Regions from separate parts of the Streptomyces sp. NPDC046862 genome, predicted to be linked through region 1. Evidence: riboswitches for the same ligand, from Rfam matches in the RefSeq annotation. Region 1 holds a riboswitch; each other region holds the start of a gene.
The links. Region 1 has a riboswitch for cyclic di-AMP ahead of AB0959_RS15755 (LysM peptidoglycan-binding domain-containing protein). Riboswitches for the same ligand answer to the same signal wherever they lie in the genome.

Region 1 (9,529 bases):
GGACGACGTACCGCGAGGCCTTGCGGCGCCCGGCGCGCACGTCGTCGGGTTCGCCGGCCTTCGCGCTGTCGTCGGTTTCGTACGGTGCCATGTGTGCCTTACCTCCGTCGTAGGCGGCGGCTGTTCGTCGTGACTCGCACTCGTCCTCGTCCACCCCGAGCCGCCATTCTCACCCGATTCGGTGAGGAGTGGTGCTTTCCATCTGACCAAATCGGCCAACGAGAAGCGTCAGACCCCGGAATCAACTCCATGTACTGCTGTGGGATGACACGGAGAGGCGGCGCCTCCCCCGACCCGTAGGGGTCGCAGGGGAGTACGCCGCCCGGCTGACACCCGTTCAGTGGTGGCCGTTCCGGTGCATCACGGACTACGGGCACGGTCTGACCCGGTCCAGCAAAACCGGTCCAGCAAAACCGGTCCAGCAAAAAGAGCCCGCCCGGTGCTTGAGGACGAGCCCTTCACCCGCACTCAACCGGCGCGGTGCACCACCGCGTCGCAGAGCTCGACCAGCGCGGCCTTCGCGTCGCACTCGCGCAACGGCGACAGCACGGCCCGGGCCTCCTCCGCGTACCGCACGGTGTCCCGCCGCGCCTGCTCCAGCGCGGGATGCGTCCGCAGCCGGGTCAGCGCCTCCGCGTGCCGCGCGTCATCGGTCAGGTCGGAGTCCAGCAGCTCGCACAGCGCGATGTCCTCGGCGAGCCCGAGCCGCTCGGCCCGCTCGCGCAGCCGCAGCACCGGCATGGTGGGGACACCCTCACGCAGGTCGATGCCCGGCGTCTTGCCGGACTCGTGCGAGTCGGAGGCGATGTCCAGTACGTCGTCGGCCAGCTGGAAGGCGATGCCGAGCCGCTCCCCGTACTGCGTCAGCACGTCCACGACCGTCTCGTCGGCGCCGGACATCATCGCGCCGAAGCGCCCGGAGACGGCGACCAGCGATCCGGTCTTGCCGCCGAGGACGTCGAGGTAGTGGTCGATCGGGTCCCGCCCGTCGCGCGGCCCGGCGGTCTCGAGGATCTGCCCGGTGACCAGCCGCTCGAAGGCCTCGGCCTGGATGCGGACCGCCTCGGGCCCGAGGTCGGCCAGTATGTGGGAGGCCCTCGCGAACAGGAAGTCGCCGGTCAGGACGGCGATGGAGTTCCCCCAGCGGGCGTTCGCGCTGGGGACGCTCCGCCGCACCTCGGCCTCGTCCATCACGTCGTCGTGGTACAGCGTGGCCAGATGTGTGAGCTCGACCACTACGGCCGACGGGACGATCCCCGGGGCGTACGGGTCCCCGAACTGCGCGGCGAGCATCACGAGCAGTGGCCGGAAACGCTTCCCGCCGGCCCGCAGCAGGTGCTGCGCGGCCTCCTGGATGAAGGGGACCTCGCTCTTGGTGGCTTCGAGCAGCCCTTCCTCGACAGCCGCCAATCCGGCCTGGACATCGGCTTCCAGAGCCTGGTCCCGCACGCTCAGCCCGAACGGCCCGACGACGGTCACGAGGGGTCTCCTGTCTGCTGACGTCTACTGACGGTTACACGGTCGGTCTCAAAATCGGTCTCACGGTCGATGACACGGTTTGTCGATCTGTCGCTGCCATCACTCGAGTCAGCGTATCCGGTCACCTTTCGATCACCACGGGCGCCCAGGGGTCCAGCCCGGGCTGTATCGGATCACGCCCGGTATGTTCTTGATCAGGTGATACAAGCGGACATGTACCGACTCCCGAGTCGACACCCTCGCCCATGGCCACCGAAGGCGCCGAGCCCCCGAGGCTCCGGAGATCACTCCGATGGGCCCGTCGAACTCGCTCATCCGTACGCCCTTCACCCGCGCCACTCCGCACGAGGCCTCCGCCGTCACACCTCCGCACGCGCCGACGCCGCTCTCGCACCGGAACCACTCAGGGCGGCCACCACGGCCGGCTCACCGGGCGACCGCTACGACAACGACGCACCCCGCACGCAAGGTTCCGGCCACACGGCCGGGACCGGCCCCCACTTCCGCGCGACCTCCCCACTCTCCGCGAACCCCGCGTACTCCACGCCCTTCGCGTGGAGTTGGTTCGCGAGTTCCCGGAACACCGAACGTATGCCCCGCACTTCGCGCCCATCACGAGGTGAGACACCCCGAAAGGGGGCCGGGCCCACGCCTCGCCGGACCGCCCAATCGGCGGTCGACTTGTCCGAATTGCCGCCTTGCCAGCACTTCATCCGGTCCGTCCCGTGAATTGGGTCACGCCGCCCCCGTGACGTCCTCTGCTCCCACCCTCTCGACTCTTCCTTTGCAGAAGGCAAGTTGAGCTTCGCCTTCCGGTGATTTCGCGAACTTCTGCACCACAAAGAGCTGATCAAGGGCGCTTCTGTCGTGCTTTCGGCCTTGTTCCCGACATGTGCTCTCGCATACGTTCACGGTCCATCCGGACGGGACGCCGAATCCTGCCGCCGCCCGGAATCCCCACTGACCAACCACTCACGCAGGCAGGAGCGGGGGAACCAGGTAAGCCGCCGGTCCGCACGACGGGCCGGCTCGGGGTGAAGCCATGCACGGCACGCACGACGCGTCGCCGTACACGGCCGGGCACCTTTCCGCCCGAACCCGACAGCTCACCTCGCAGGCGCCGGAGAGGAACAGCGTCATGGCCGCACGAGGCAAGCACTGCCGCCCCAGATCCAACCCGTTCATCCGAGGAGCCGTCGTCGCCGGAACCGGCGCCGCCGCCCTCGCCCTTCCCCTCCTGAGCGCGACCGTCGCGAGCGCCGCGACGCCGGCCCAGGCTCCCGCCTCCATCCAGGCGGTCCAGTCCGCGCCCCACCTCAAGTCCATTGCGTACACGGTGGCCAAGGGCGACACGCTCTACCGCATCTCGAAGAAGTACGACACTCCCGGTGGCTGGCGGAAGATCTACAAGGACAACCGCAAGGCCATCGGCCACGACCCGCACATGATCCACCCGGGTCTCCACCTGAAGCTCAGGACGGCGAAGGCGGGCACGGCGGGCACGGCGGGCAAGAAGTCCACCCCGTCCCCGGCGTCCACACCGTCGCCCGCGTCCACACCGTCCGCCGCGTCCAACCTGTCCACGCAGACCGTCACCGACGCCGCCCCGGTCGCCGACACGACGTACACGAACGACCTCGACGGCTGGATCCGCCAGGCGCTGGACATCATGGCGCAGAACGGAATTCCCGGGTCGTACGACGGCATTTACCGCAACATCATGCGCGAGTCCTCCGGCAACCCCCAGGCCATCAACAACTGGGACTCCAACGCCGCGGCGGGCACCCCGTCCAAGGGGCTCCTCCAGGTCATCGACCCGACCTTCCAGCAGTACCACGTGGCGGGCACGTCGAACGACCCGTTCGACCCGGTCGCGAACATCGCGGCGGCGTGCAACTACGCCGCCGCGCGCTACGGCTCGATCGACAACGTCAACGGACCGTACTGATCCCGGAACACCTACCGGCCGCCGGGCCGGGCGGGCGACGAGCTCCGCCGGCCCGGCACCGGGGCGGATCCGGACCGGGGGCCGGGCACCTCATCCGCCCCCGCCCCCGCCCCCGCCCCCGGGAACAGCCGCTCCAGTACCACCGCGATCCCGTCCTCCTCGTTGGAGAGCGTCACCTCGTCGGCGACGGCCTTGAGTTCCGGGTGGGCGTTGGCCATGGCGACCCCGTGGGCGGCCCAGTCGAACATGGGGATGTCGTTCGGCATGTCCCCGAAGGCGATGGTGTCGGCCGGGCCCAGCCCGAGGCGCCGGGCGGCCAGGGCGAGGCCGGTCGCCTTGGTGACCCCGCATGGCTGGAGTTCGACGGTGCCGGGCCCCGACATGGTGACCGTCGCGAGCGAACCGACCGCCCCGCGGGCCGCCGCCGCCAACTCGTCGTCGGACAGGGACGGGTGGCGCAACAGCACCTTGCTGATGGGCTCGCCCCACAGGTCGTCGCGGAGCAGGACCCGTACGGCGGGCAGGGTCGGGTGCGGCATCAGATAGCCCGGCTCGATGAGGGTGAGCCCGTCCACGCCGTCCTGGTCGACGGCCGCGTACACCTGCCCGACCTCGGCCTCGATCTTGCCGAGCGCGGTCTCGGCCAGTTCCCGGTCCAGGGTCACCGACCACAGCAGCCGGTCCGCGCCGGCGTCGTACAACTGCGCGCCCTGCCCGCACACCGCGAGCCCCTCGCTCCCGAGGTCCTCCAGCAGGGGGCGCACGCGTGGCGCGGGGCGTCCCGTCACCACCAGGTGCCGCGCGCCCCCGGCCACGGCTCTGGCCAGCGCCGCGCGCGACCTGTCGGAGAGCGTGTCATCGCCGCGGAGCAGCGTTCCGTCCAGGTCAGTGGCGATCAAGGCATATGCGGTGCGCGGGTTCATGATCAGAGAATACGGATCGGGAAGGCCCACCTGTCCGGCGTGAACCGGACGACGTGAGTTGACCGTTGGGACGTCACGGGGTCCCGGTCCGCCCGCACGTTGTCGCGCGGCACGGGCCCGCCCCTGACGCCCCGCCGATCGTCGAGACGCTCGCCGTCGGTGTCACCCGAAAGTGACGAACGGGACGTCAGGGCAGACCGGATGTCCAGACGAGCGGGCGGGCGATCCGCGCCCTCACCCGTGGGCGGCCGCCAGATGCCTCGCCAGTCGCGGCGACGCGAACTCCGTCCCGCACACGAACCGCATCACCGGCCCGTACGACGCCGCCGACGGCAGGCCCGTGAAGTACAGCCCCGGCACGGACGACCGATAGCCGGCGCCCAGCTTCGGCGTCCCCCGGCTCACCACCAGCTCCGTGCGCAGCTCGTGCCCGAGGAAGTCCATCGCGGCGATGTCCACGCGATAGCCGGTCGCCGCGATCACATGGTCGGCCGACAGCTCCTCCGTACGGCCCCCGTGCGTCTGGACCGCGAGCATCGGGCGCCCGTCGATCACGCCGCCGCGGATGATCCGCGCGACCTCGCGTACGGCCACCGCGGACTCGAAGCGCTCGCGCAGCCACCAGGCGCCCAGCGGTCCGAGGACGCGACGGACCAGGTAGTGGCGGGCCTCTTCGGGAAGGAGGCGGTAGGGGTGCGGGTAGTAGCTGAGGGCCCACAGCGACCAGGCACGCCCGAAGGGAGACTCCGGGCGGAAGCGGGGCTGGGCCCAGGGCGGCGCCCCGAACGCCACCCTGCCGTGGCCGCGCGAGACCACCCTTACGCGCGCCCCGGCCTCCGCGGCCAGCGCCGCCGTCTCCAGGGCGGACTGTCCGGCGCCGACGACGAGGAGCTCCTTGCCGGAGAACCGGCTCAGGTCGTGGTGCTGCGCGCTGTGCGAGACGGGCCCGGTGGGGCTGGGCCCGTCCGTGGCCGCTCCCGCGAGCTCGGGCGGGAGGTGGGCGAGCCCGGAGAGCCCGGTCGCCACGACGACGGCCCTCGCGGTGAACGTCTCACCGGAGTCCAGCTTGAGCTCGAAGCCCTCGCGGTCCCCGCGCCGGTCCACGGACACGACCCGCACCCGCTCCAGTTCGGGCACCAGCTTCTGCTGGAACCACTCCCCGTAGGCGACGAAGGTCTCGACCGGGATGATGTCCTCGTCCGTGACCAGCCGCGGGATGCCCGCGGCGTCGCAGTAGTCGACGAGGTCGTGGCCGCGCTGCGGCGCGTCGATGTTCGAGGCGGCGGGGGTCGACTTCAGCAGCATGCCCGCGGGCATGTGGTCCCGCCAGCTCACCATGGGTTCGCCGAAGACTCGTACGGGAATGCCGCGCGCCCGTAGATGCGCGGCGGTGGACAGACCGAACGGCCCGGCGCCGATCACTGCAACCGGATGAATCACGAAGTCCCTCCCCAGGACGCGATGTGCCTACTTCGTGGTGTCGTGCTGACGGAACTGCCGCCTAACCGGCTCCCCCACCTCTGCGATGGGTCCGCCACAGTTGACGCAGATGCCTGGCTCCCGGCCGCACGAAGCGCGCGAGCATCGTGAAGAAGGGCCGCAGGTCGTCACCCGCGAGCCACGCCAGTTCCGTACCGCTCGCGCGTGCGGGCGCGTGCGGGGTCGTGTAGCCGCTGCGCCGGTAGGCGATCAGGGCCGGCAGGTCGATGTTCTCCACGACGTACCGATGGCCGGCGCGCTGCTCCCCCTCCGGAACCGGCCGACCGGTCAGGTCGAGGTGCATGGCGCGGACGACGTCGACCCCCGCCTCGTTCTCGAAGAGGCGGAACTGCGCCCCCATCCGCGGATTGAAGTCCAGGAGCTTGTACTGCCCGTCCCGCCGGTCGAAGCGCAGGTCGAGGTCGACAACGCCGCTGAAGCCGATCTCCTTGATGAAACGTGCGGCGATATCCGCGAGTTCCGGATTGTCGACGACGTACGCGTTGGCCGTCATGCCCGCGTGGGGCGGCCACGAGCGCACCTTCACGCCGGTGAACATCGCGAGCGGCGTCGACTCGGCGTCGAAGTACGCGTGGACGATCCAGTCCTCGGCGTCCTCCCGGGGCAGGTACTCCTGGAGGATCACGCCGGGATGTTCGCCCCACTCCTTGGCGAGCCGCAGCAGGCCGTCCCGGCTGCCGATCCGCGTGGTGCCGTTCACGGCCGGCCGGGCCCTGCGGACGAAGGCCTCCCGGTTCTTGGCCACCACCGGGAAGCGCGCCGTCCGGGCGAAGCGCTCGACCTCCTCGTACGACTGCGGGAAGACGGCCGTGGGGCTCGCGATCCCGTGCTTCACACACAGTTCGTGCAGCCCCTGCTTGCTGGCGAGCCGGCGCGGCAGTCCGCTGTCCACCCGCGGGAACAGGAAGCTGCCGCCGAGTACCGCCTGGTGCTCGGCGATGAGCACGGCGGCCTCCTCGTCGGTCGGGACGAGCAGTGCGGGCCGCCCGATCCGCCGCCCGATCCGCAGCAGCCCCTCCACCAACCGCTCCGGCGCCTCGGTCCCGGTGGTCGGCCACACGAACGCCCGCTCCAGGTACCGCGAGACGGCGGCGGGCGTGTAGCGGTCCTCGGTGATGGCGTACATCGGCACGCCGAGCCGCCCGAGACTGCGGATGGCGCCGACCCCACCGTGATGCAGCGGGTAGTCGCCGAACTTCACGATCAATCCGGGCACGCCTCGGTCGACACCGAACGGCACGCGCCCGCCACTCCTGGCCACGGGTCCCCCCACGTGTCCCCCCTTTACGGACCCGGACCCACCCCGTCCGCGCCCCCAGAGGACGCTAAGCCGGAATTACCGGCTCCGACCGCTCCGTATCCGGACATTACGAACTCTTTAGGCATTGGGGACCCCTGCCCGCTCAGGTCACTCCCCCGTAACGTGTGCCGCAGCGATCACGGCCCCACGAGGGCCGCACACGACGGTTGGACGTAGCACACGGAAAGCGAGGCACACCCCCATGCCCCCCTTCGACGTCCCCGAGGGCGACCCCTTCGGCCCGCACAACCTGCCGTACGGCGTCTTCTCCCGGCCGGGCTCCGGGACGCGGACCGTCGGCGTCCGCCTGGGCGACCACGTCCTCGACGCGGGAGCCGCGGCTCAGGCCCTGTCCTCCCCCTACGCCGCGATCCTCTCCCACCCCACCCTCAACCCCCTCCTCGCCGCGGGCCGCACCACATGGTCGGACGTCCGCCGCGCCCTCACCGCCTGGCTGACCGTCCCCTCCCACCAGGAGACGATCGCCCCTCACCTCCATCCGCTGGCCTCCGTCACACTCCACCTCCCCTTCGAGGTGGCGGACTACGTCGACTTCTACGCCTCCGAGAACCACGCCCGGAACGTCGGCCGGATCTTCCGCCCCGACGCCGCGGACTCCCTCACCCCCAACTGGAAGCACCTGCCGATCGGTTACCACGGCCGGTCCGGCACGGTTGTCGTCTCGGGCACCGAAGTGGTACGCCCCGCGGGCCAGCGGAAGCCCCCCGCCGACCCGGCGCCCGCCTTCGGCCCCTCGACCCGCCTGGACATCGAGGCCGAGGTCGGCTTCGTGGTGGGAACTCCCTCCCCCATGGGCACCCCGGTCCCGCTCGCCTCCTTCCGGGACCACGTCTTCGGCCTGTGCCTCCTGAACGACTGGTCGGCGCGGGACATCCAGGCCTGGGAGTACGTCCCTCTCGGCCCCTTCCTCGGCAAGTCCTTCGCCACGTCCGTGTCGGCGTGGATCACCCCGCTCGACGCCCTGGAGGAGGCCCGCGTGGCTCCTCCGGAGCGGACGCACGACCTGCTGCCCTACCTGGACGACTCCTCCGAGGAGCCCTCCGGCTACGACCTCCGCATCTCCGTGGCGATCAACGGCCACGTGGTCTCCGAGCCGCCGTTCTCGACCATGTACTGGACGGCGGCGCAGCAGCTGGCCCAGATGACGGTGAATGGCGCGTCCCTGCGTACGGGGGATCTGTACGGCTCCGGGACAGTCAGCGGGCCCTCGGAACGTGAGCGCGGCTCGCTGCTGGAGCTCACGTGGAACGGGCGCGATCCCCTTGACCTCCCCGACGGCAAGCGGGCGTTCCTGGAGGACGGCGACGAGGTCACCCTCACGGCGTGGGCCCCTGGGGGCGGCGGCACGAGGGTGGGTCTTGGCGAGGTGACGGGGCGGGTGGTGGCTGCGCACTAGCGTCTGCCGGGTTCTGTTCGCGGGCGGGTGCGGGTTCGTCGTGGCTGGTCGCGCAGTTCCCCCGCCCCTGAGAACCTGGGCGTACCCGGCGTCACAACGTCCCCGGCTCCCACCGGACCGCAGCCGCCGACGTACCGAAGGGGGTGTGCCGGGAGGTGTCCGCCCGCAGCGGCCGGCGTCCGCCGCCGAGTGGCTGACAGCCCACAGCGCCGCCGGACCGAGGACGGAGACCTCGCGGCGCGCCCCCGACCCACGAACACGCCACAGGCGCCCCGGCACGCGGCGGAAGCGGGTCCGTCCGGACGCCGGGCACGCCCAGGCTTTCAAGGGGCGCGGGGAACTGCGCGACCAGCCACGACGGCGGGAAGGTCACCCACACGCCGAACCGCCCCGCCACCCCGGAGGGCGCCCGCACTGGCAGATCTTCCTCACACTCCGGGCAAACCCCCAGGTCAACGGCTCGCCTCACGGAGCGTCAGGTGGCGCAACACTTCGGCAACACTACCTTCCCTACCGGATAGGTATGGTTCCGGCCATGTCCACCGAACGCATCCGAGAGCACGCCGGTCAGGGCGCGACCACCGTCGCCGCCCACCGGCGCCGGCTGCGCGCGGACCGGGCCAGACAGCTCGCCGATCTCCTGCGCCACCAGCTCCTGACCGGCGGCTTCCCGAACGGCGCACTCCCGCACGAGACAACCCTCGCCACCGACTACGGCGCCTCCCGCAACACCGTCCGTCAGGCCCTCGACCTCCTGCGCGCCGAGGGCCTGGTGGAGCGCCAGCCCGGCGTCGGCACGGTGGTCGTCGCCCAGAAGTACCCCCACGGTCTGGACCGCCTCATGGGCCTCGCCGAAACCCTGCACGAACACGGCCGGGTCACCAACGAGGTCCGCACCATGGGCCCCGCCCCCGCACCCGCCCCCGTGGCCGAACGCCTTCGGGTCCCGGCCGGCGCCGACG
Region 2 (9,529 bases), on a different contig from region 1:
TGCGCAGGACGTGCACGCCGGCCAGGCCTTCCGAGCCGGGCAGGGTGCGCGCGGCGGCGCCCGTCGCGATGACGAAGCCGTCGGCGCGGACCTCACGGCCGTCTGCGAGCCGGACGGCACGGTCCGCGTGGTCGAGTCCCGTGGCGCGGACGCCGAGCAGCCACTCCGCCTGGAGGTCCTCGTCGTCCGCCTCCAGAGCGAGCTCCGCCTCGCCGATGGTGCCGGACAGGAACTCCTTGGAGAGCGGGGGCCTGTCGTACGGGCGGTGGAGCTCGTCGCCGATGACGACCAGCCGCCCGTCGTAGCCCTGTTTCCGCAGTGAGCGCGCCGCCGACAGCCCGGCCAGCGAGGCGCCCACCACGGCCACGGTCCTCACGCGAGGGCTCCGGCGAGCCGCGCCGCGACGCAGGGCGGCAGGTTCGGAGCCGCCGTGGACACCCGGACGTAGACCATGCCGTCCTCGACGACGACCTCGTGGGTCCGCACGGGGAGCTTGGCCGGCGGGGCGTCGACCGCACCGGTCTTGAGGTTGAACTTGGAGGCGTGCAGGGGGCATTCCACCTCGCAGCCCTCCAGCCAGCCGTCGGCGAGCGAGGCGTCCTGGTGGGTGCAGGTGTCGTCAATGGCGAAGAGCTCGCCGTCGTCGGTGTGGAACACCGAGACCGGCGGGTCGATGTCGAGCCGGAAGGCCTCTCCTCGCGGGAGGTCCGCGAGACGGCACGCGGGAATCATCATGACACCTCGGTGCGTATAACGAAACGGATTGCGGTGAGCGCAACATCAGTCTGAGGTCGCCCCGAACCCTTGTCAAGGCATTCAGAAGACGAGGAAACCCATCAGCCGGAGTTGCTCACTATGAAACTGTCAGCATGATGCGCAACGTCACACAGGTGTGATCGAACCCGGAATCAGCGCATTCGGCCTGCCCAACGGGGGAATCGAGCCGTCGAGGCCCGCTCAGCGCCGGGCACGTGAACGCATGCCCGCCTCACCGCCCGCAGGACCGGAGAAACGGGCGCGCGGCGTTCGACGGCCGGTGGCCCCGCACAGCGCGCGAGGGCGCCGCCCGCGGGGCCGCCGCCCGCGGTCAGAACCCGCGGTCGATCCACTCCTGAAGGTGCGGCGCCTCGGCGGCGACGGTGGTCGTGTCCCCGTGACCGGTGTGCACGACGGTCTCGCCCGGCAGCGTCAGCAGTCGGTCCCGGATGGAATCGACGATGGTCGGGAAATCGCTGTACGACCTTCCCGTCGCCCCCGGGCCGCCCGCGAAGAGCGTGTCACCGCTGAAGAGGGCCGTCAGTTCCGGCGCGTACAGGCAGACCGCGCCAGGGGCGTGGCCGGGAGTGTGGAGGACGGTCAGCTCGATGCCGGCCACCGTGAGGACCTGGCCGTCGGCAAGGTCACCGTCGGGTGCCCGGTCGGGGTGGGTCTGCTTCCACAGCGGCATGTCGTCGCCGTGGAGGAGGATCGGGGCACCGGTTCGCGCGGCGAGTGCGGGTGCGGCGTCGATGTGGTCGTTGTGGGCGTGGGTGCACACGATGGCCCGCAGGGTGCGCGAGCCGAGGGCGTCGGCGATCGCCTCGGCGTCGTGTGCGGCGTCGATGACGACCGCCTCGGTGTCGTCGCCGACGATCCACACGTTGTTGTCGACGTCCCAGGTGCCGCCGTCCAGCGAGAACGTCCCCGACGTGACGAGATGCTCGATGCGGGCGACGCCCATCAGAGGACCACCACCGAGCGCAGTACGTCGCCGTGGTGCATGCGCTCGAAGGCCTTCTCGACCTCGTCCAGCGCGATGGTCTCCGTGACGAAGGCGTCCAGGTTCAGACGGCCCTGCAGGTAGAGGTCGATGAGCATGGGGAAGTCCCGGCTCGGCAGGCAGTCGCCGTACCAGGAGGACTTCAGCGCGCCACCGCGGCCGAAGACGTCCAGCAGCGGCAGCTCCAGTTTCATCTCCGGGGTCGGCACACCGACGAGGACGACCGTGCCCGCCAGGTCTCGGGCGTAGAACGCCTGCTTGTACGTCTCCGGGCGGCCCACCGCCTCGATGACCACGTCGGCGCCGAAGCCGCCGGTCAGGTCACGGATCGCCTCGACCGGGTCGGCGTTCCTGGAGTTGACGGTGTGGGTCGCGCCCAGCTTCCTGGCGGTGTCCAGCTTGTGGTCGTCGATGTCGACCGCGATGATCTTCGCCGCGCCCGCCAGCTCGGACCCGACGACCGCCGCGGCACCGACGCCGCCGCAGCCGATGACCGCCACGCTGTCACCGCGTCCGACGCTGCCGGTGTTGATGGCCGCGCCGATACCGGCCATCACGCCGCAGCCCAGCAGACCGGCGGCGGCCGCCGAGGCGGCCCGGTCGACCTTCGTGCACTGCCCCGCCGCGACCAGGGTCTTCTCCGCGAACGCGCCGATGCCCAGCGCCGGGGAGAGCTCCGTGCCGTCGGCCAGCGTCATCTTCTGCTTGGCGTTGTGCGTGTTGAAGCAGTACCACGGCCGCCCGCGCCTACAGGCCCGGCACTGGCCGCACACCGCGCGCCAGTTCAGGATGACGAAGTCTCCCGGGGCAACGTCGGTGACCCCTTCTCCCACCGCCTCCACGACACCGGCGGCCTCGTGGCCCAGCAGGAAGGGGAAGCCGTCGTTGATGCCGCCCTCGCGATAGTGCAGATCGGTGTGACAGACCCCGCAGGCCTCGACCTTCACCAACGCCTCTCCCGGCCCCGGGTCGGGCACGTTGATCGTTTCCAGACTGACGGGGGCGCCCTTACCCCGCGCGACAACGGCACGGACCTGGTGCGTCATGGTCACTCCTCGGCTGCTGCGAGACCTGATACTGATGTTGCTCATTACGGCACACATCTCATGAGCCGCAACGAGCAGCATCGGGGAGATGCCGACCCGTGGTCAAGGTTTTGACACCCACCACACCGCGGAGGCCCGCGCCCCGCCGGACAGCGCCGCCTTCGATCGCCGCGCAGGCGAAAGCGGTGCTTTGGACCTACGGTGGTCTGAGACGGACCGACAAGCCGAGCCGGCGTCGCGGAGGAGGCTGCGGTGGAGGAGCACGCGGTGGAGGAGCACTTCGTCTGGGTCACGACACGCCGCGTTCAGCCGGGCGCCCTGAAGGAGTTCGGGCGGGCGTGGCGCCCGGACCCCTATCCGCGGGGGCTGCGCCACGCCTACGCGTACTGGTCCGAGGACGGACAGGAGATCACCGGCGTGTCGTTCTGGGACTCCAAGGAGGCGTGCGACTCCTGGCGGGCCTCCGAGCCGGAGACGCGGCGGCGTGCGGCCATGGCACCGTACGTCGTCGAGGAGCGGGAAGGCTTCTACCGCGGCCGCGAACTCGGGGTTCCCCAGCACTAGCCGTGTCCGTCCCTCACACGCCAGCCGGAGGCGCAAGCCGGTCAGGTGCCGCTCATCCGGCCCGTCGCCGGGTGACACGCCGACCGCGCGGCTCGACGGCCCGGACGCGCCCGTCACCTACCCTCGGGCGCTGTGACGCTGATCGACGGAACATACCGCCTCGGGCCTCCGGCCGGCCGCCTCTTGATCAGGACCGGGCGCGCCGGGCTGGGCCGCAGGGCAGGACACGACCTCACCATCGAGGCCACCCGATGGTCCGGCGAAGCGGTGGTGGCCGTCGGCGAACCGGACAGGTCGTCGGTGAACGTGACGGTCGAAACGGGATCGCTGGAGATCCTGGAGGGAACGGGCGGGCTCAAGGCACTCACCGATGCCGACCGGGCCGAGATCAAACGGACGCTTGCCGGCGCGGCCCTGCTGCACACCGCGGGACACCCCACGATCACCTTCCGCTCCACCCGCGTCACCGGAACGCCGCAGTCCTTCGAGATCACCGGGGACCTCACCGTCAAAGGACGGACCCGCCCTGTGACGGTGCACGGGACGGCGCACGGGAACGGCAGTGACGACGGGCTCCTGCGATGCTGGGCGACCGTCACGCAGTCGACCTGGGGTATCAAGCCCTACACCGCGTTCCTCGGCGCGTTGCGGCTGGCCGACGACGTCCGGATGGAGTTCGAGGCGGTCGGGCTCGAACCGGCGGGCGGGCTCGAAGCAGCGGAAGGGCTCGGGTAGGCACCGCGGGCGCACGTCACGGCGGCCCACCCGAGCCCCGCGCTTCGTCACACGGGCCGCACCACGCTGTGGATCGCCGACTCCCCCGCGTAGAGGATCGGGTCCTCGCGCACGTGGGGTCCCTGACTCGGTGCGTGGACCATCATGCCGTTGCCGACGCAGATGCCGACGTGGCCGGCGTTGTCGGTGAAGAACACCAGGTCGCCGGGCTGAACGTCCGACAGGGCGATCGCACTGCCGGCGTACGCCTGGTCCTGGGCGGTACGCGGGAGCGTCACCCCGGCGGTCTTCCAGGCGGCCCGGGTGAGGCTGGAACAGTCGTACGACCCCGGTCCGGTCGCGCCCCAGACGCATGGCTTGCCGATCTGCGCGCGGGCGAATTCGACTGCCGCCATGGCCTTCCCGCCGGCCCCGGTGACCGGTGCGCCGACAGCGCCGGAGGTTCCAACGGTGCGGAGCGCGCCAGAGGTACCGAGGTCGCCAAGGGCGCCGACGGCAAGACCCGCGCCGAGGGACGGGTCCGTCCCCGCGGGCCAGTCCGTGCCGGGAGACATGACCGTACCGGCAGACGTGGTCGTCCCGGGAGACATGACCGTACTGGTGGACATGGCGGCGCCGGGAGACATGACCGTACCGGTGGACATGACGGCGCCGAAGCCGGACGGGCCCTGTCCCTGCCAGTCGGCCTCGACCTCGGCCACGTGGCGAGCCTGTTGCGCCGTCGCGTGCCAGGCGTCATCGGCCGGCGGCAACTCGATCGACGCCCACGGCGTACTCCACTGCGCGACGTGTCCGGAGAGCAACTCCCGGGCCGCGGCGAGCTTCCTCCGGTTCTTGTCCTTGGCTGCCCTCAGCGAGGACTGCCGGGTCTCATCGGCGGACGCCGGCCGGGCCGCCGAGGCCTTCCGCCCGGTCTCCGGCGCGGCCGGCAGACCGGCCAGGGGTCCCGCGGTGAGTCCCGCCGCGGGAACGGCGGTCAACTCGGTCGCAGGTCCGGCGGGCAGCTCCGCCAGTGGTGCGGCGGGCAGCTCCGCCACTGGTCCCGGGGCCGTCTCCGCGGCAGGTCCCGCCGTCAGCTCCGGAAGGCCCCGGCCTCCAGGTTCCCGCGCACGGTCGGGGCGCACGTCGTCGGGGCGCATGGCCGGGAGCGAGGGCCGGGCCTCGGGCAGGCGGTCCGGCCTGAGTTCCGGTGGCAGCACGGCGGGGACCGTCGGGCCCAGCTTCGCGCGGGCCACGTCGAACCAGGGCTTCACGATGTCGTCGAGGGCGGGATCCATGCGCCCGCGCCCGGCGCCGGGCACGGGCGCGACACGCGTACGCCGCCCCGAGGCCATCGCACGCGTCGCGTTGAAGTTCCCGGTGTCGGTCTCGGCCCGGTCGTAGAGGTTGTGGATCCTCTGCTGGACTTCTGCGCGGCTCGGCTCTTGCGCCATGGGGACGTACTCACTCCTTCCATCCACCGCCTACCGAGTTAGCTGTCGGGTTCGGGCGGATGTCTCCGGAAGGTGTGCCCTACGGTCACCACCCGGTGGGCAGTCGACCGATTCACCCCAATGTCGGTTGGGTCCCCGGTTCCGGCTTCCGCGACGGTGCACCGGATTCGGCGGAGGCCACGCGACCCGACGAGGTTCGCCGGACGGAGTCGTGTGGCCTACCCATTAACTTAGCCAACTTGTGTTCCTTGTGTGAAGATCGGAGCGCGAAATGCCCGTTCCGTCAGTGTGACGTTCACCCCAACACTCCGGGCCGCTCCCGCACTTGACCTGGGCGGCCTGCTTGCCTGGACCACACGACCGGTACGACCACGGTCCCGCCACGGGCCCACCACGGAAAGGACCTGCCCCCATGCGTTACGCCGTCCTCGGCACCGGCATCGTCGGCCGCACGATCACCGCCAAGCTGACCTCCCTGGGTCACGAGGTCACCATCGGCACCCGCGACCCCGCCACCACCCTCGCCCGCACCGAGCCGGACGCCATGGGCAACGAGCCGTTCGCCACCTGGCACTCGGCCCACTCCGACGTGCCGCTGCGGACCTTCGCCGAAGCCGCCGACTTCGGCGAGACGGTGGTCAACACGACCGCGGGCGCCGCCACGCTCGACGCACTCGACGCGGCGGGCGGCGACGCCCTGGCGGGCAAGGTACTCATCGACATCACGAACGCGCTCGACTTCTCCCAGGGCATGCCGCCCACGCTGAACCCGGTCAACACCGACAGCCTCGGAGAGCGGATCCAGCGCGCCTTCCCCGGTGCCCGGGTCGTCAAGACCCTCAACACCGTGAACTGCCTCGTCATGGTCGAGCCCGGCCGGGTCGCGGGAGCGCACAACGTCTTCGTCTCCGGCGACGACACGGGAGCCAAGAGGCAGGTCACCGAGTTGCTGATCTCCTTCGGCTGGCCCGAGGGCGACATCATCGACCTCGGCGGCATCGAGACCGCCCGGGGCGCCGAGATGCTCCTGCCTCTCTGGCTGCGTCTGTACGGGACCCTGGGCCACGCCGACTTCAACTTCCACATCCAGGGCGCCCGCTGACCACCACCGAACCGAACACTCGATCGACTGGACCGGGCGCGAGAGCAGGCGCAGGCTGAGGAGACGGGGAAGGAGACACAGGCAGAGACACACAGACTCAGAGGCAGATCAACCAGGAGTGATCAGGATGGAAGACAAGCAGTGGACCGTCCAGATCCACATCACCGAGGACGGCGACGACACCCAGGCACGCGCCGTGCTGACGACCCCGGACACCTCCACGGTCACGGGACGGGGCGCGGCCAGGCGCAACCCGGTCGACCGGCCCGTCCCGGAGATCGGTGACGAGCTCGCCGCCAGCCGCGCACTGGAGGATCTGGCGATCCGGCTGCACGACGTCGCCTCCGACGACATCGTCCAGCTGACCGGGCCCGTCGAACAGTGACGGCACCCCCTCCCACCGGGGGCTCTCACCCCACGGGCCGCGGGTGATTGTGCCGAGCGGACGCCGCACCGGCCTGCTGGGCACATTGGTCGGCGGGGCCTGGCGGGGGGCCATGAGCGGAGCGCCGCGTCCAGCGCTCAGGCAGCGGCCGCTGCCGGGCGCCGGCCGGCCACGTAGGTCTTCCAGAGCTGGATGAGCAGACGCATGACGATCGCCTCGATCACGGCGACCGCCACCTTGGTGAGGAGCGGGGCGAGCAGGTGCGACACAGCGGGCGGCCTTTCTTGTGCGTGCAGGTCCGTACCGCTCCTTTGTGCGGGCCCGGTGCTTCGTGCGGCCGCTGTTCTGGTGGCGACAGGGTTAACTGTCAGTGACGTCGGGGGGTGACGGCTTCCAGCGCGGCCGGCAGCAGGACGGATCCCGCTGCCGCCGTCAGACCGATGGTCCATCCCGCCGGACCGAGGGGCCGGCTGCCGAAGAAGTGGCTGAGGCCGGGGACGGACACCACGAGGACGAGTGCCACGAGCGACCCCACCGCGGCGAGGGCGACGAGGGGATCGCGGCCCGCGTCCGTGAGCGTCTGCAGGAGCTGGGAGGCCACGAGGGCGACCAGGGCGACCGTGCCGGCCCGCGCCCGTGTGCCCGTCATCCGGGCGACGATCCACGCGCTGCCCGCCGCGGCGGTGGTGATGGTGGCGCGCAGGCGGAGGTGCCGGGTGAGGGCCGCGCCCAGTGAGGCCTCGGGACCTTCCGCGAGCAGCTTCTCGGCGCTGCCCGCCGGGGGCCGGGCGGCGATGGCCATGGCCGGGAGCATGTCGGTGAGGACGTTGACGAGGAGCAGCTGACGAGCGTTCAGCGCGCTGCTCCCGGTGAACACCGTGGTCGCCAGCACGAATGTGATCTCCCCCAGGTTGCCGCCGAGAAGGATGCCGAGCGCCTTGCGGACGGAGGCCCACATGGCCCGGCCCTCCACGATGGCGTCGACGATGGTCTCGATGCGGTCATCGGTGACCACGACGTCGGCGGCGGTACGCGCCGCGGGGGTGGCCCGGGAGCCGATGGCGATGCCGACGTCGGAGATCCTGATGGCCGGGGCGTCGTTGGCGCCGTCGCCGGTGACGGCGACGACGCGCCCGGCCGCGCGCAGCACCGTGACGATCCGTACCTTGTGCGCGGGAGTGACTCTGGCGAAGACCGAGATCCCGGGCAGCGTCCTGGCGAGCTCGGCGTCGTCCAGGGCGTCCAGTTCCGGGCCGGTCATCATCCGCGGTTCCTCGTCGGGCCGCAGTTCCCGGGCGATCGCGGCGGCGGTGCTGGGGTGGTCTCCGGTGAGCATGACGATCCGTACGCCGGCCGACGCCAGCCGGCCGACGCTTTCGGCGGCGGTGGGCCGTACGGGATCCGCGAGTCCCAGCAGGCCCAGCAGGCACAGGCCGCCGACGTCCGCGTCGTCGAGGGACGCGGGAGCCTCCGGGCCGGGAGCCGGGCGGGTGCGTTCGGCGACCACCAGCACGCGCAGGGCCTGCCGGGCGTGCCGGTCGATCTCCCGGTCGATCTCTTCGCGCAGTTCCGCGTCGAAGGGCGTGTCGGTGTCGTTCTGCCGGACTCGGTCGCAGCGGGCCAGGACGACCTCCGGCGCGCCCTTGACGACGAGCAGCGCCCTGCCCGGCTCGCGGTCCCGCTCGGCCGGGGTCTCGCCCGAACCGATCCAACCCAGCACCGCGTGGTAGCCGCGCGCGGGCTCGAACGGCAGTTCCGCCAGCCGCTGCCAGCCGTCCGGCGCCACCAGGTCCGAAGTGGCGGCGGCCTGCTCGGCCCCGTTCGCGATGGCACGGTCCGTGGGGTGGGTGAGCGCCGAGGCCGGGCCCTCCGGAGCCGCGAGGGCCGCCGCCGCCACGACCCGGCGCAGCCGTGGAGTGAGGGCGTCGAGCGGACGCCGTTCACCGCCGTCGGAGACCTGCTGGAGGCTGATCCTTCCCTCGGTGAGGGTGCCGGTCTTGTCGAAGCACAGCACGTCGGTGCGGCCGAGCGCCTCGATGGTCGAGGCGCTGCGCACGAGCGTGTTGCGGGTGGACAGCCGCCGGGCGGCGGCGAGTTCGGCGACCGTGGCGATGAAGGGCAGCCCTTCGGGCACGGCGGCGACACAGAGGCTGACCGCGGCCCCCAGGGCGGCGCCCAGGGGCTGCCGGCGGACCAGGCCGACGACGAACAGGACGACGCCGGACGCGATGGACAGGGGCAGGAACCATCGGCCGAGCGCGTTCAGGCGCCGTTCCACCCCGCTGTCCGGAAGGCCGTCCGACGGGGCCGCCTCCGCGGCGCTGCCGGCCTCGGTGGCGGCTCCGGTGGCGACGACCACGGCGAGCGCGTTGCCCGCCGCCACCGTCGTGCCCTGGTACAGCATGGAGCGGCGGTCCGCGACCGCCCGCGCGGCCGTCGGCGCGGGTGCCTTCACGACGAGTTGCGACTCGCCGGTGAGGCTCGACTCGTCGACCTCCAGACCCG
Region 3 (9,529 bases), on a different contig from region 1:
GGTGGGGCTCGTCTCGTCCGTCCAGGCCGTTTACCCGCTGCTCGACGACGAGGCCAAGGCGCGGCGGCGGCTCGCGGACGCCTTCGCCCTGCGGGTCGACGGCATCGGGCTGGACGAGTTGGTCGGAGGCTGCGGGGTGGCCGAGTCGGTGCTGACCGCTCTCGACCGGGCGGGCGTGCCGCACTCCGGGACCCGGGTCGCGCTGCAGGGCCTGGGCACCATGGGCGGGGCCACAGCGCGCTTCCTCACGCGCGCGGGGCTGACGGTGGTGGCCGTCGCCGACGTCAAGGGCACGATCAGCAACCCTCAGGGGCTCGACGTCGAGGCGTTGCTCGCCGCCCGCGACACGTACGGGACGGTGGACCGCGCGGTGCTGCGCCCCGAGGACCGGGAGCTTCCGGGTGAGGCCTGGTTGTCGGCCGACGTGGAGGTGCTGGTGCCCGCGGCGGTCTCTTACGCGATCGACACGGGGAACCAGGAGCGGATCACGGCCCGCTGGATCGCCGAGGCCGCGAACATGCCGGTCCTGCCCGCGGCCGAGGAACTGCTCTGCGCGCGCGGGGTCACCGTCCTGCCGGACGTCGTGGTCAACTCCGCGACGAACGCCTGGTGGTGGTGGACGCTGTTCGGGGACATCGAGGCGGACGCGGAGGAGGCGTTCGCCCACGTCCGCCGCTCGATGCGCGCGCTCGTCGGCCGGGTGCTGGCCCGCGCGGAGGCCGACGGAACGACTCCGCGCACGGCCGCACACGTACTCGCCGCCGACCGGTTGCCGGTGATCGCGGAGCGTTTCGGCTGGTACCGGTGACGCCGGGGCCCTTGTGCGTACCGACGGACTAGGGTTGCCACGTGAGCAGAGTGCGGTTGAGCGTGGCTGAGCGGCGTGAGGAGTTGCTGCGCGCCGCCGTCGAGCAGATCGAGGCGCGGGGCGTGGCGGCCGTACGCATCGCCGACGTCGCCTCGGTGCTCGGGGTGAGCAACGCGCTGGTGCTCTACCACTTCTCGACCAAGGAGAAGCTGGTCGCCGAGGCGTTCACGTACGCCGCCGAGGACGACCTCGCCCATCTGCGGGGGCTGCTGGGCCGCCGGACGACCGCGCTGCGGCGACTGCGGGCGGCCGTGCGCTGGTACGCGCCGACCGGGCAGGCCAAGGGCTGGCGGCTGTGGATCGAGGGCTGGTCGGCGGCGCTGCGCGAGCCCGCGCTGCGCGAGGTGACGCGCGGGCTCGACCGGCAGTGGAAGGCCGCCATCACCGAGGTCATCGCGGAGGGCGTGGCGGCGGGCGAGTTCCAGTGCCCCGACCCCGCGGCCGCCGCCCTCCGCCTCACCGCTCTGCTGGACGGACTCGCCGTTCAGACCACCGCCTACGAGGGCGCCGTCTCCCGCACCCGCACCCTGGAGTGGGCCGACGAGGCCCTCGCCCGCGAACTGGGCCTGGAGCGCGAGGCGTTGACGTCGGCGAAGGCCTGAGCCACCGCCGACGACGGACGCGCCACCGGGCAGCCGCCCGGAGCGCGGGTCAGGTGCTGATCCCCGCGACGGGCTGGAGCGGACGTGGCAGTTGAGCCCGGAGCACGGAGTGCGCCGCCACCGAGAACACTCAGACCAGCGACTCGATCCGCATCTTGATGTCGTCCGGCGACAGGGTCCCCTTGGCCACCACACGGTCCCCGGAGGACTCGCCACGGAGGCGGCGGCCGATCCAGGGGGCCAGGTACTCGCGGGCCCAGTGGATGTCGTCGCGGCGGACCTCGAAGGTGCCGCGCGGCGGGAGGGGCGGCCACGGCTGGTCGGGGTCGGCGGGGATGTCGAGGCCCAGGACCTGCCCGGCCCGCAGGGCCACCCGGGTGTGGCCCTCGGGTGACAGGTGGAGCCGGTCGTTGCCCCAGGCCCGCCGGTCCTGCACCGTCTTCAGCGACCAGAGGTCCAGGACGGGGCAGCCGTACCGGTCGGCGATGGCGCGCACGTGACCGTTGTACGTGGCGATCTTGCCGCGCAGGTGCTTGAGGACGGGCACGCCCCGGGTGTCGAAGCCGGTGGTCACCAACACCGTGCCGACGGCGGAGGTGAGACCGGCGACGGCCCGCTCGAAGCGCTCGGCGACCTCGTCGGGGTCGGTGCCCGGACGGATGATGTCGTTGCCGCCGGCGCAGAAGGAGACCAGGTCCGGGGCGAGTTCCCTCGCGCGCGGGAGCTGGTCCGCGACGATCTGGTCGAGCAGTTTCCCGCGCACGGCGAGGTTGGAGTAGGTGAAGTCGCCCTCCGGACGCCGGTCCGCGAGGAGTACCGCGAACCGGTCGGCCCAGCCGACGAACGCCCCGTCGGGGCCGGGGTCGCCGACGCCCTCGGTGAAGCTGTCCCCCACCGCCACGTACGACCCGATCACTGATCTGCTGTCATTCTTCGAATCGTCTGCCACATCGGTCCATGATTCACCTCGGGATGTGAGCTACGCGACCGTAGGAAAGGGTTGACGTGCGGTGAGATAAGCCACTCGTCAAGTGTTGGTCAATTGCGGAATAAGCTTTTCATCAGGGGCGTTGAGCGAGCCGCCAGACCCGGAATCCGTTGATCCGGAAGTGGCTCCACGTGGTCCGGAAGGCGAAGTGCCCGCTCGTGTACGGCTCCGGGTCCTCGTAGTCGAAGACCAGTCGCCCGTTGTTCCACCACTGGACGGTGGAGCCGTCGGAGACGATCCGTACGTGGTGGGGCTCGTTGGCGACGAGCAGGGGTTCCGTGTAGTCGTGGACCAGCGGCCGCACACCCGCCTCGCCGACATAACGGCGCAGTCGTGTCGTGGTGTTCGTGTTGGCGCCGTATCCCACGTAGTAGGTCTTGAGGTAGTCGTACTCCGCGAGCGCGCCGCCCCGCTCGGTGGCGAAGATGTCGTCGGGCGACCGTACGTCGACGGCGTTCCAGAAGTTGTTGAGGTCGGACACCCGGTCGTTGACGCCGCCCGCGGAGACCGGCGTGGCGGTGTACTCGATGACGTACGGGCCTTCGAGCCGTTTCCGGAACCACACCGTGGCGCCGCTCGGCACGTCGATCTCCAGGACACCGCCCGAGGCCGTGACGGTGCCGCCGTCCTGCAGTTCGGTGGCCCACCGGCCGAGGCCGTGCCGGAAGCCGTCGGCCGCGATCAGCCGTCCACGGCGGTGGCGGGACGTGGCGCTCGCCGTGGGCACCGGCGCCAGGGCCGCGAGGGCGGCACCGGCGGCGAGGGCTCCGAACGCTCTGCGAGTGGTCATGACGCTACTCCTTGGTCGACCAGCATGGAAAGCGCTTGCAGTCGATCACTGTGCCGCCACTTCCGCACGCCTGTCGAGACGTCCTCCGGCCATGCCACACGACTGCGATGCGCCGGTCATGAGCCGGACACGCACGGACGCCCCGGAGGAGCGGACCGTGGGAGCGGACCGGAGGAGCGGCACGGAGGAGCGGCCGGGCACACCGAAGGCCGGGCCCCGTACATCGCAGGGCCCGGCCTTCACCGACGCGTGACGCGGAGGATGCGTCAGGTGCGCGGGGAGCGCGTCAGACGTTGACGCCCTTCGAGCGCAGGTACGCCAGCGGGTCGATGTCCGAGCCGTAGTCCGGACCGGTGCGGATCTCGAAGTGCAGGTGCGGACCGGTGACGTTGCCGGTCGCGCCGGAGAGGCCGATCTGCTGGCCTTCGCTCACGGTCTGGCCCGCGGAGACGGACAGCTGGGACATGTGGCCGTACTGGGCGTAGTGACCGTCGGCGAGCTGGATGACGACCTGGTTGCCGTACGCGCCGCCCCAGCCGGCGGTGACGACCGTGCCCGCGCCGACGGCCTTGAGGCTGGTACCGGTCGGGACGATGAAGTCGACGCCGGTGTGATAACCGCTGGACCACATGCCGCCCGGGGTCTTGTAGCCGGTGCCGATGGTGGCGCCCTCGACGGGGAGCGTGAAGCCGGTGCCACTGGCGTCCGCGCTCTGGGTGGTCGACGTCGTCTCGGCCTTGGTCTCGGTCTTCTGTGGCGCGGCCTTCTTCGACGAGGACGCGGTCTTGTCCGACGCCTTGTTGCCGCCCGAGGGCGCCTTGCCGTGGAGGGTGAGCTTCAGGCCCGGGTGGATGAGCGACGGGTCGGAGCCGACGGCCTCACGGTTGTCCGCGTAGATTCTCTTCCAGCCGCCGGAGACGTGCTGCTCCCGGGCGATCTTGGAGAGGTAGTCTCCGTGGCGGACCGAATAGGTCCGCGTCGAGGCCTTCTTGGCGGTGGCCGACTCGCCGGCCTGCTCCGCCGCGGCCTTCGCGCTGTTCTCGGTGACGGTCTTCTCGGAAACCGCCGTCGTCTTCTGAGAAACGGAGTCCGCGGACGCGGCATGGGCCCCGGTGGCCCCGATGAGCGGAAGTGCGAGTGCGGCGCCACCGGTTCCGGCGGCGGCTATGGAACGGGTGAAGCGCTGGGACTTCGGGCGGCGATGCTTACCCCTCGCGGGCATGACGAATTCCTCTCCGGCGCCTACGAGGTGAGCTGTCGGGTGCGGACTGGAGATGCCCGGCCGTACGCGCGCACGGCTTTACCCCAAGCCTGTTCCGGAGACCGGAACAGGCGGTACTGCCTGTGGGTCCCCCGCTCCTGCCGTGCACGGGTGAGTTGGCGGCTCCGGGCGGCGGCAGGATTCGGCGTCCGTCCGGATTGAGGGGAACGTAAGCGACTTACGGGCATCCGGACAACCATTGGGCTTTCCTGTGCGTCTGGTTCCCTCACCCTTTCAGGAATTCACCGTCACTCTCCGTAAATGAGCGATCTCCGCACTTTCTCAATCGCCCTGAGAATCGGCCAGCATTACGTGAACATGACGGCGACACAGCGTCACGGATATGACGCTGGTCACCCACCTTCGACCCACCCTGCTTTATTCCAGGGCTACTTGGACTCAAGGCTTCATTTCGGACAGAACACTCAGATGCGGCGCAGTCGGATAACTGCCGCATCGAAGTCGCCGCGCAGCCCCGTGGGCAGACCGTGATGCATCAGCACGGCACCCCGGTGCACTTCGCCCGATTCACGGCATTCATATGCATTCCCTGGATCGAGGCCGCGCAGCCGGAGCGGGGCGGCCGGCTCTCCGTAGTGCTGGGCCTGCAGCCAGGCGAGGACGACGACCTCGTCGCCATGGACGTACTGCACCGCGCTCAGCCCGCCGGCCGGGGGCCGCAGCCGGTACAGGTCGCCACGCTGCACGACGGGACGGATCTCCCTGTACAGCTCGACCCACTCGCGCGCCTCGGCGAGCTCCTCCTCACTCCAGGTCGTGAGGTCACCGCCGACGCCGAGGACACCCGCCATGGCGCTCACGAACCGGAAGCGCAGGGAGCTCACACGGTCATTGAGCTGGGTGTTCGGGCTGTCGGTCACCCAGGCGGCCATGACACGCGCCGGGTGGATCTGGCTGAAGCCGTGCTGGATGACGAGCCGGTCGAGCGGGTCGGTGTTGTCGGAGGTCCACACCTGGTCCGTGCGTGACACGACCCCGAGGTCGATCCGGCCGCCGCCACCCGAGCAGGACTCGAAGGCGACCCCCGGGTGCGCGGCCCGCAGCCGGTCGAGCAGACGGTAGAAGGCGTGCACGTGCTCGACCCACAGCTTCTGCGGGTACGGCTCGCCGGGCCAGCCGGCGTCGGTGAAGCAGCGGTTGAAGTCCCACTTCACATAGTCGATGGGCGCGCTGGAGAGCAGGGCGTCCAGCTTCTCCCAGAGATACTCCTGGACGTCGTCGCGGGCGAGGTTCAGTACGAGCTGATTGCGGAATTCCGTCCGCTTTCGTCCCGGTTGGAACTGCACCCAGTCCGGGTGCGCACGGTACAGATCACTGTCCGCGTTGACCATCTCGGGTTCGACCCAGATGCCGAACTGCATGCCGAGCGCGCGCACGTCCTCGGCGAGCGGCTTCAGTCCGGCCGGGAAGCGGTCGGGGTTGGGCGTCCAGTCACCGAGGCCCGCCCGGTCACTGGTCCGGCTGCCGAACCAGCCGTCGTCGACGACGAACAGCTCGACCCCCATGGCGGCGGCCCGGCGCGCCAGTTCGCGCTGCTGGTCTTCCGAGATGTCGAACTCCGTGGCCTCCCAGGAGTTGTAGAGCACCGGCCGGTCCCGGTCCGCGTCCGGGATGACGTACGCGCGCTGGTACGCGTGCCAGGCGCGGCTCGCCCCGCCGAAGCCGCCGTCGCTCCACAGTCCCGCGAAGACGGGAGTGGCGTACGAGTCACCCGCGGCCAGACGCAGCAGACCCGAGTCGTCGTAGCCGATGCCGCCGGTGATCTGCACACGCGCGTCGGGGAGTTGGGCCACGCAGATGCGCCAGGTGCCCGACCAGGCGAGCGCGCACCCGTAGACCTCGCCGCGCTCCTCGGTCGCCCCCTCGGCGTCGAGCGCGACCCACGGCAGGTGCTGGTGCCCGGTGTGGCCGCGCCGGCTGCCGATGACGTGCTCACCGTAGGTGAGGTCCGTGCGGACGAGCTGCGACTCGGCGGCCCACCGGCCGTGCACCTGGGACAGCCGCCAGCCCTCGCGCAGCGGCAGCGTCCAGGTCGCGGAGTCGGCGCGCAGCACCTCCACGTCGGCGCCCTCGTTGGTGAGGGTCACCCAGCGCTCGACGACGTCGTGGCGCATCCGGTAGTGCAGCGTGATGCCGAGCTCGTGGTCGCTGAACCGCAGCCGCAGTTCGTCGTCCTCGACCTCGTACGCGCGGAAGGTCCACTCGGTGCCCCGGACCTCGTCGGTGCGGACGGACAGCGCCGGCCGCACGAAGCGGGGGCCGCCCTCGACCGGGTACTCCTCGAGCCCGTCGATCTGGGACTCGAACCCCCGGTACGGGGGCAACGGCCGGGCCGCGAGCCCCTCCGCGTCGGCGATCCCGATCCGCGGTCCCCAATGGAGGTGCAGGAGGGTGTCGTCCTCGGTGAGAGACAGCGCGTAGCTGCTCGTGGGTCCCGAGAGCAGCCAGGTACGACCGTCTCCGCCGATCTCCAGCATCAAGCCTCCAACATATTCGAACACGTGCGATCAGGCCCCAACATCATCAAGTCCGGCGGGCCCCATGGCAAACGCTCGCGAGCTCCTGTGGACAACTCCGTGGCCTACGAAGCCATGTCGTATCGTCGAGGGCGCAACGTCGGTGTGCGGAGCCGAGCACCGCCGGCGGCCGGATGGGAGGAGCCCCCGTGACGCAGCAGGTCCCGTCGACCGAGCCGGAGCTGACCGGAGTGCGTAATTTCCGGGACGTGGGAGGCCTGCCCACCGTGGACGGCCGGCGTGTGGCCCAGGGGCGGCTGTTCCGCAGCGGTCACCTCGCGCACGCGACCGGCGAGGACGCCGTGTTCCTGTCCTCTCTGGGACTGCATACGATCTTCGACTTCCGCAACGCGGCCGACCAGAAGCTGGAGGGCCCGGACGTCGACCTGCCGGGCGTGCGAAACGTCAACCTGCCGCTGACGGACCCGGCGGACGGAGCCGAGTTCTGGAAGATGGTCCGCGACGGGGACCTGGACCAGCTGCGCGCCCTGCTCTCGGACGACAGGGCGGCGGGCCGCATGATCCGCTCGTACCGCACGATCATCCGGCACCGCACGGCCGAGCACTCCCAGGTGCTGCACGCGCTGGCCGAGGACAGCGTGCCCGCCCTGATGCACTGCGCGGCCGGCAAGGACCGCGCGGGCCTGTCGATAGCCGTGACGCTCCTCGCCGTCGGGGTGGAGCGCGACGCCATCATGGCCGACTACCTGGAGTCGGCCGCCGCCCACCGCCGCTACAAGGTGCACCGCAGCAGCACGTCGGCCAGTGCCTACTCCCCCGAGGTCATGGAGCTGCTCAACCCGCTGTTCGACGCGCGGGCCGAGTATTTGGAGGCGGCGTTCGAGACGATCGAGGAGAACTGGGGCGACGTGGACGCGTACCTGGAGCAGGGCCTGAAGGTCACGCCGGAGATCCGGGAGCGGCTGCGGGAACGGCTGCTGGACTGAGCCGAACGGCTGCTGGGCTCAGCCGAACGGCTCCGCGGGTCACCGCTTCGCGCCCGCCTCGAAGAGCAGATAGATGAAGGCCGCGAAGAGGTGACCCACCGCGATGTAGATGATCAGCCGCACCCACAGGGCACGGGGGAACTTGTCTTCGATGTTGCTCACGGGGCTTCTCCGGTGGTCGTCGGCCCGAGGCACAGCGTGGCCGTCGGGCTCTGCAGCAGGGTGTGGACGAAGAGCAGGTCGGCGCCGTCGTGGTCGGCGGCCGCGAGGCGGTGCGGGGTCAGCGAGTCGAAGTGGGCGCTGTCCCCCGGCGCGAGGACGTGCGACGTGTCCCCGAGGCGCAGCCGCAGCCGCCCCTTCAGCACGTACAGCCACTCCTCGCCCGGGTGGACCCGCACGACGTCGCCCTGCGAGCCGTACGGCACGTGCACACGCAGGGCCTGCATGCCACGCCCGGAGGCGCCCGCCTGCCAGTACGTCCAGCCGCCCGCGGGCGTCGGCTCCATGTCGGCGGCGCGGATGACCGCGTCCCGTTCGGCGACCGTCTCGCCGAGCAGTTCCGACACGGTCGTACCGTAGATACGGGCCAGCGCGAGCAGCATCGGCAGCGAGGGCTGGCGGCGGCCGGTCTCCAGCCGGGACAGATGCGCGGGCGACAGCCCGGCGGCCCGGGCCGCGGCTTCCAGCGTGAGGGAAGCACGTCGGCGCAGGGTGCGCAGCTGCGGGGCGACGGCGGGGAGGTCAGCGGGGTCTTCGGCCCCGGCGGACGGCTCCGGCTCGATGAGGCTCATGCCTCCATTCAGCCGGAGGATTACCTGTGGGGCAAATCTGTTGCCCCACAGGCAAAATTTCCCGCTGGCCCCCATGGGGACGGCTCAGCGGTTGGCCACCGCCTGCTTCACCAGGGTCTTGCCGAAGTCCCACATCAGTCCGCCACCGTTGTGCGCGTCGTCCATCACGTCGGTGAAGGCGTCGACGAAGCGGTCGACGTCCCGTTCGCCGATGACGAGCGGCGGGATCAGCTTGATGACCTCCAAGTGGTCGCCGGAGACCTGGGTGAGGATGCGGTGCCGCTGCAGCAGCGGTACGACGACCATCTGCGCGAACAGGCCCTTGCGCGCGGCCTGCAGCATGGTCCACCGGCCGCGCAGCCCCAGTGACTTCGGCTTCCCGAACTCGATGCCGATCATCAGACCCCGGCCGCGTACGTCGCTGAGCAGCTCGTACTTGTCGACGAGCGCCGCCAGCCGGGACTTCAGCCGCTCCCCCGTCGCGCGGGCGCCCGCGACGATCCGCTCGTTCTCCATGACGGACAGCACGGCGAGGCCCGCCGCCATGGCCTGGGCGTTGGAGCCGAAGCTCGCCGAATGGACGAGGACGCGGTCGATCGACGAGTAGACCTTCTTGAAGATCCAGTCCTTGCCGAGGGTGGCGCCGACCGGTACGTAGCCCCCGGAGAGCGCCTTCGCCACGCACACCAGGTCCGGCTCCACGCCGTCCTCGTGCTGGTAGGCGTAGAAGTCGCCGGTGCGTCCG

Region 2: it holds a riboswitch for cyclic di-AMP, as region 1 does, so the genes downstream of both, AB0959_RS22605 (NlpC/P60 family protein) here and AB0959_RS15755 (LysM peptidoglycan-binding domain-containing protein) in region 1, are expected to answer to the same signal.
Region 3: it holds a riboswitch for cyclic di-AMP, as region 1 does, so the genes downstream of both, AB0959_RS38920 (peptidoglycan DD-metalloendopeptidase family protein) here and AB0959_RS15755 (LysM peptidoglycan-binding domain-containing protein) in region 1, are expected to answer to the same signal.

The regions. Positions count from the first base shown of each region.
Region 1 is NZ_JBEYXP010000012.1:120,203-129,731, reverse strand. Features, by position in the region: gene AB0959_RS15765 (sigma-E factor regulatory protein RseB domain-containing protein) at 1-91, opposite strand, end outside; gene AB0959_RS15760 (polyprenyl synthetase family protein) at 469-1,479, opposite strand; cyclic di-AMP (ydaO/yuaA leader) riboswitch at 2,439-2,612, shown strand; gene AB0959_RS15755 (LysM peptidoglycan-binding domain-containing protein) at 2,618-3,427, shown strand; gene AB0959_RS15750 (HAD family hydrolase) at 3,439-4,350, opposite strand; gene AB0959_RS15745 (FAD-dependent oxidoreductase) at 4,585-5,790, opposite strand; gene AB0959_RS15740 (ATP-grasp domain-containing protein) at 5,852-7,090, opposite strand; gene fahA (fumarylacetoacetase) at 7,353-8,567, shown strand; gene AB0959_RS15730 (GntR family transcriptional regulator) at 9,103-9,529, shown strand, end outside.
Region 2 is NZ_JBEYXP010000020.1:1,710-11,238, forward strand. Features, by position in the region: gene AB0959_RS22575 (FAD-dependent oxidoreductase) at 1-376, opposite strand, end outside; gene AB0959_RS22580 (bifunctional 3-phenylpropionate/cinnamic acid dioxygenase ferredoxin subunit) at 373-735, opposite strand; gene AB0959_RS22585 (MBL fold metallo-hydrolase) at 1,088-1,720, opposite strand; gene AB0959_RS22590 (S-(hydroxymethyl)mycothiol dehydrogenase) at 1,720-2,805, opposite strand; gene AB0959_RS22595 (hypothetical protein) at 3,058-3,369, shown strand; gene AB0959_RS22600 (YceI family protein) at 3,502-4,104, shown strand; gene AB0959_RS22605 (NlpC/P60 family protein) at 4,152-5,537, opposite strand; cyclic di-AMP (ydaO/yuaA leader) riboswitch at 5,549-5,720, opposite strand; gene AB0959_RS22610 (NAD(P)-binding domain-containing protein) at 5,950-6,639, shown strand; gene AB0959_RS22615 (DUF1876 domain-containing protein) at 6,767-7,024, shown strand; gene AB0959_RS22620 (hypothetical protein) at 7,162-7,293, opposite strand; gene AB0959_RS22625 (HAD-IC family P-type ATPase) at 7,392-9,529, opposite strand, start outside.
Region 3 is NZ_JBEYXP010000047.1:58,734-68,262, forward strand. Features, by position in the region: gene AB0959_RS38895 (Glu/Leu/Phe/Val dehydrogenase dimerization domain-containing protein) at 1-808, shown strand, start outside; gene AB0959_RS38900 (TetR family transcriptional regulator C-terminal domain-containing protein) at 850-1,470, shown strand; gene AB0959_RS38905 (SGNH/GDSL hydrolase family protein) at 1,601-2,386, opposite strand; gene AB0959_RS38910 (DUF6250 domain-containing protein) at 2,532-3,248, opposite strand; gene AB0959_RS38915 (hypothetical protein) at 3,367-3,501, shown strand; gene AB0959_RS38920 (peptidoglycan DD-metalloendopeptidase family protein) at 3,535-4,470, opposite strand; cyclic di-AMP (ydaO/yuaA leader) riboswitch at 4,475-4,641, opposite strand; gene AB0959_RS38925 (alpha-galactosidase) at 4,935-7,007, opposite strand; gene AB0959_RS38930 (tyrosine-protein phosphatase) at 7,196-7,993, shown strand; gene AB0959_RS38935 (DUF6126 family protein) at 8,033-8,155, opposite strand; gene AB0959_RS38940 (XRE family transcriptional regulator) at 8,152-8,784, opposite strand; gene AB0959_RS38945 (aspartate aminotransferase family protein) at 8,869-9,529, opposite strand, start outside.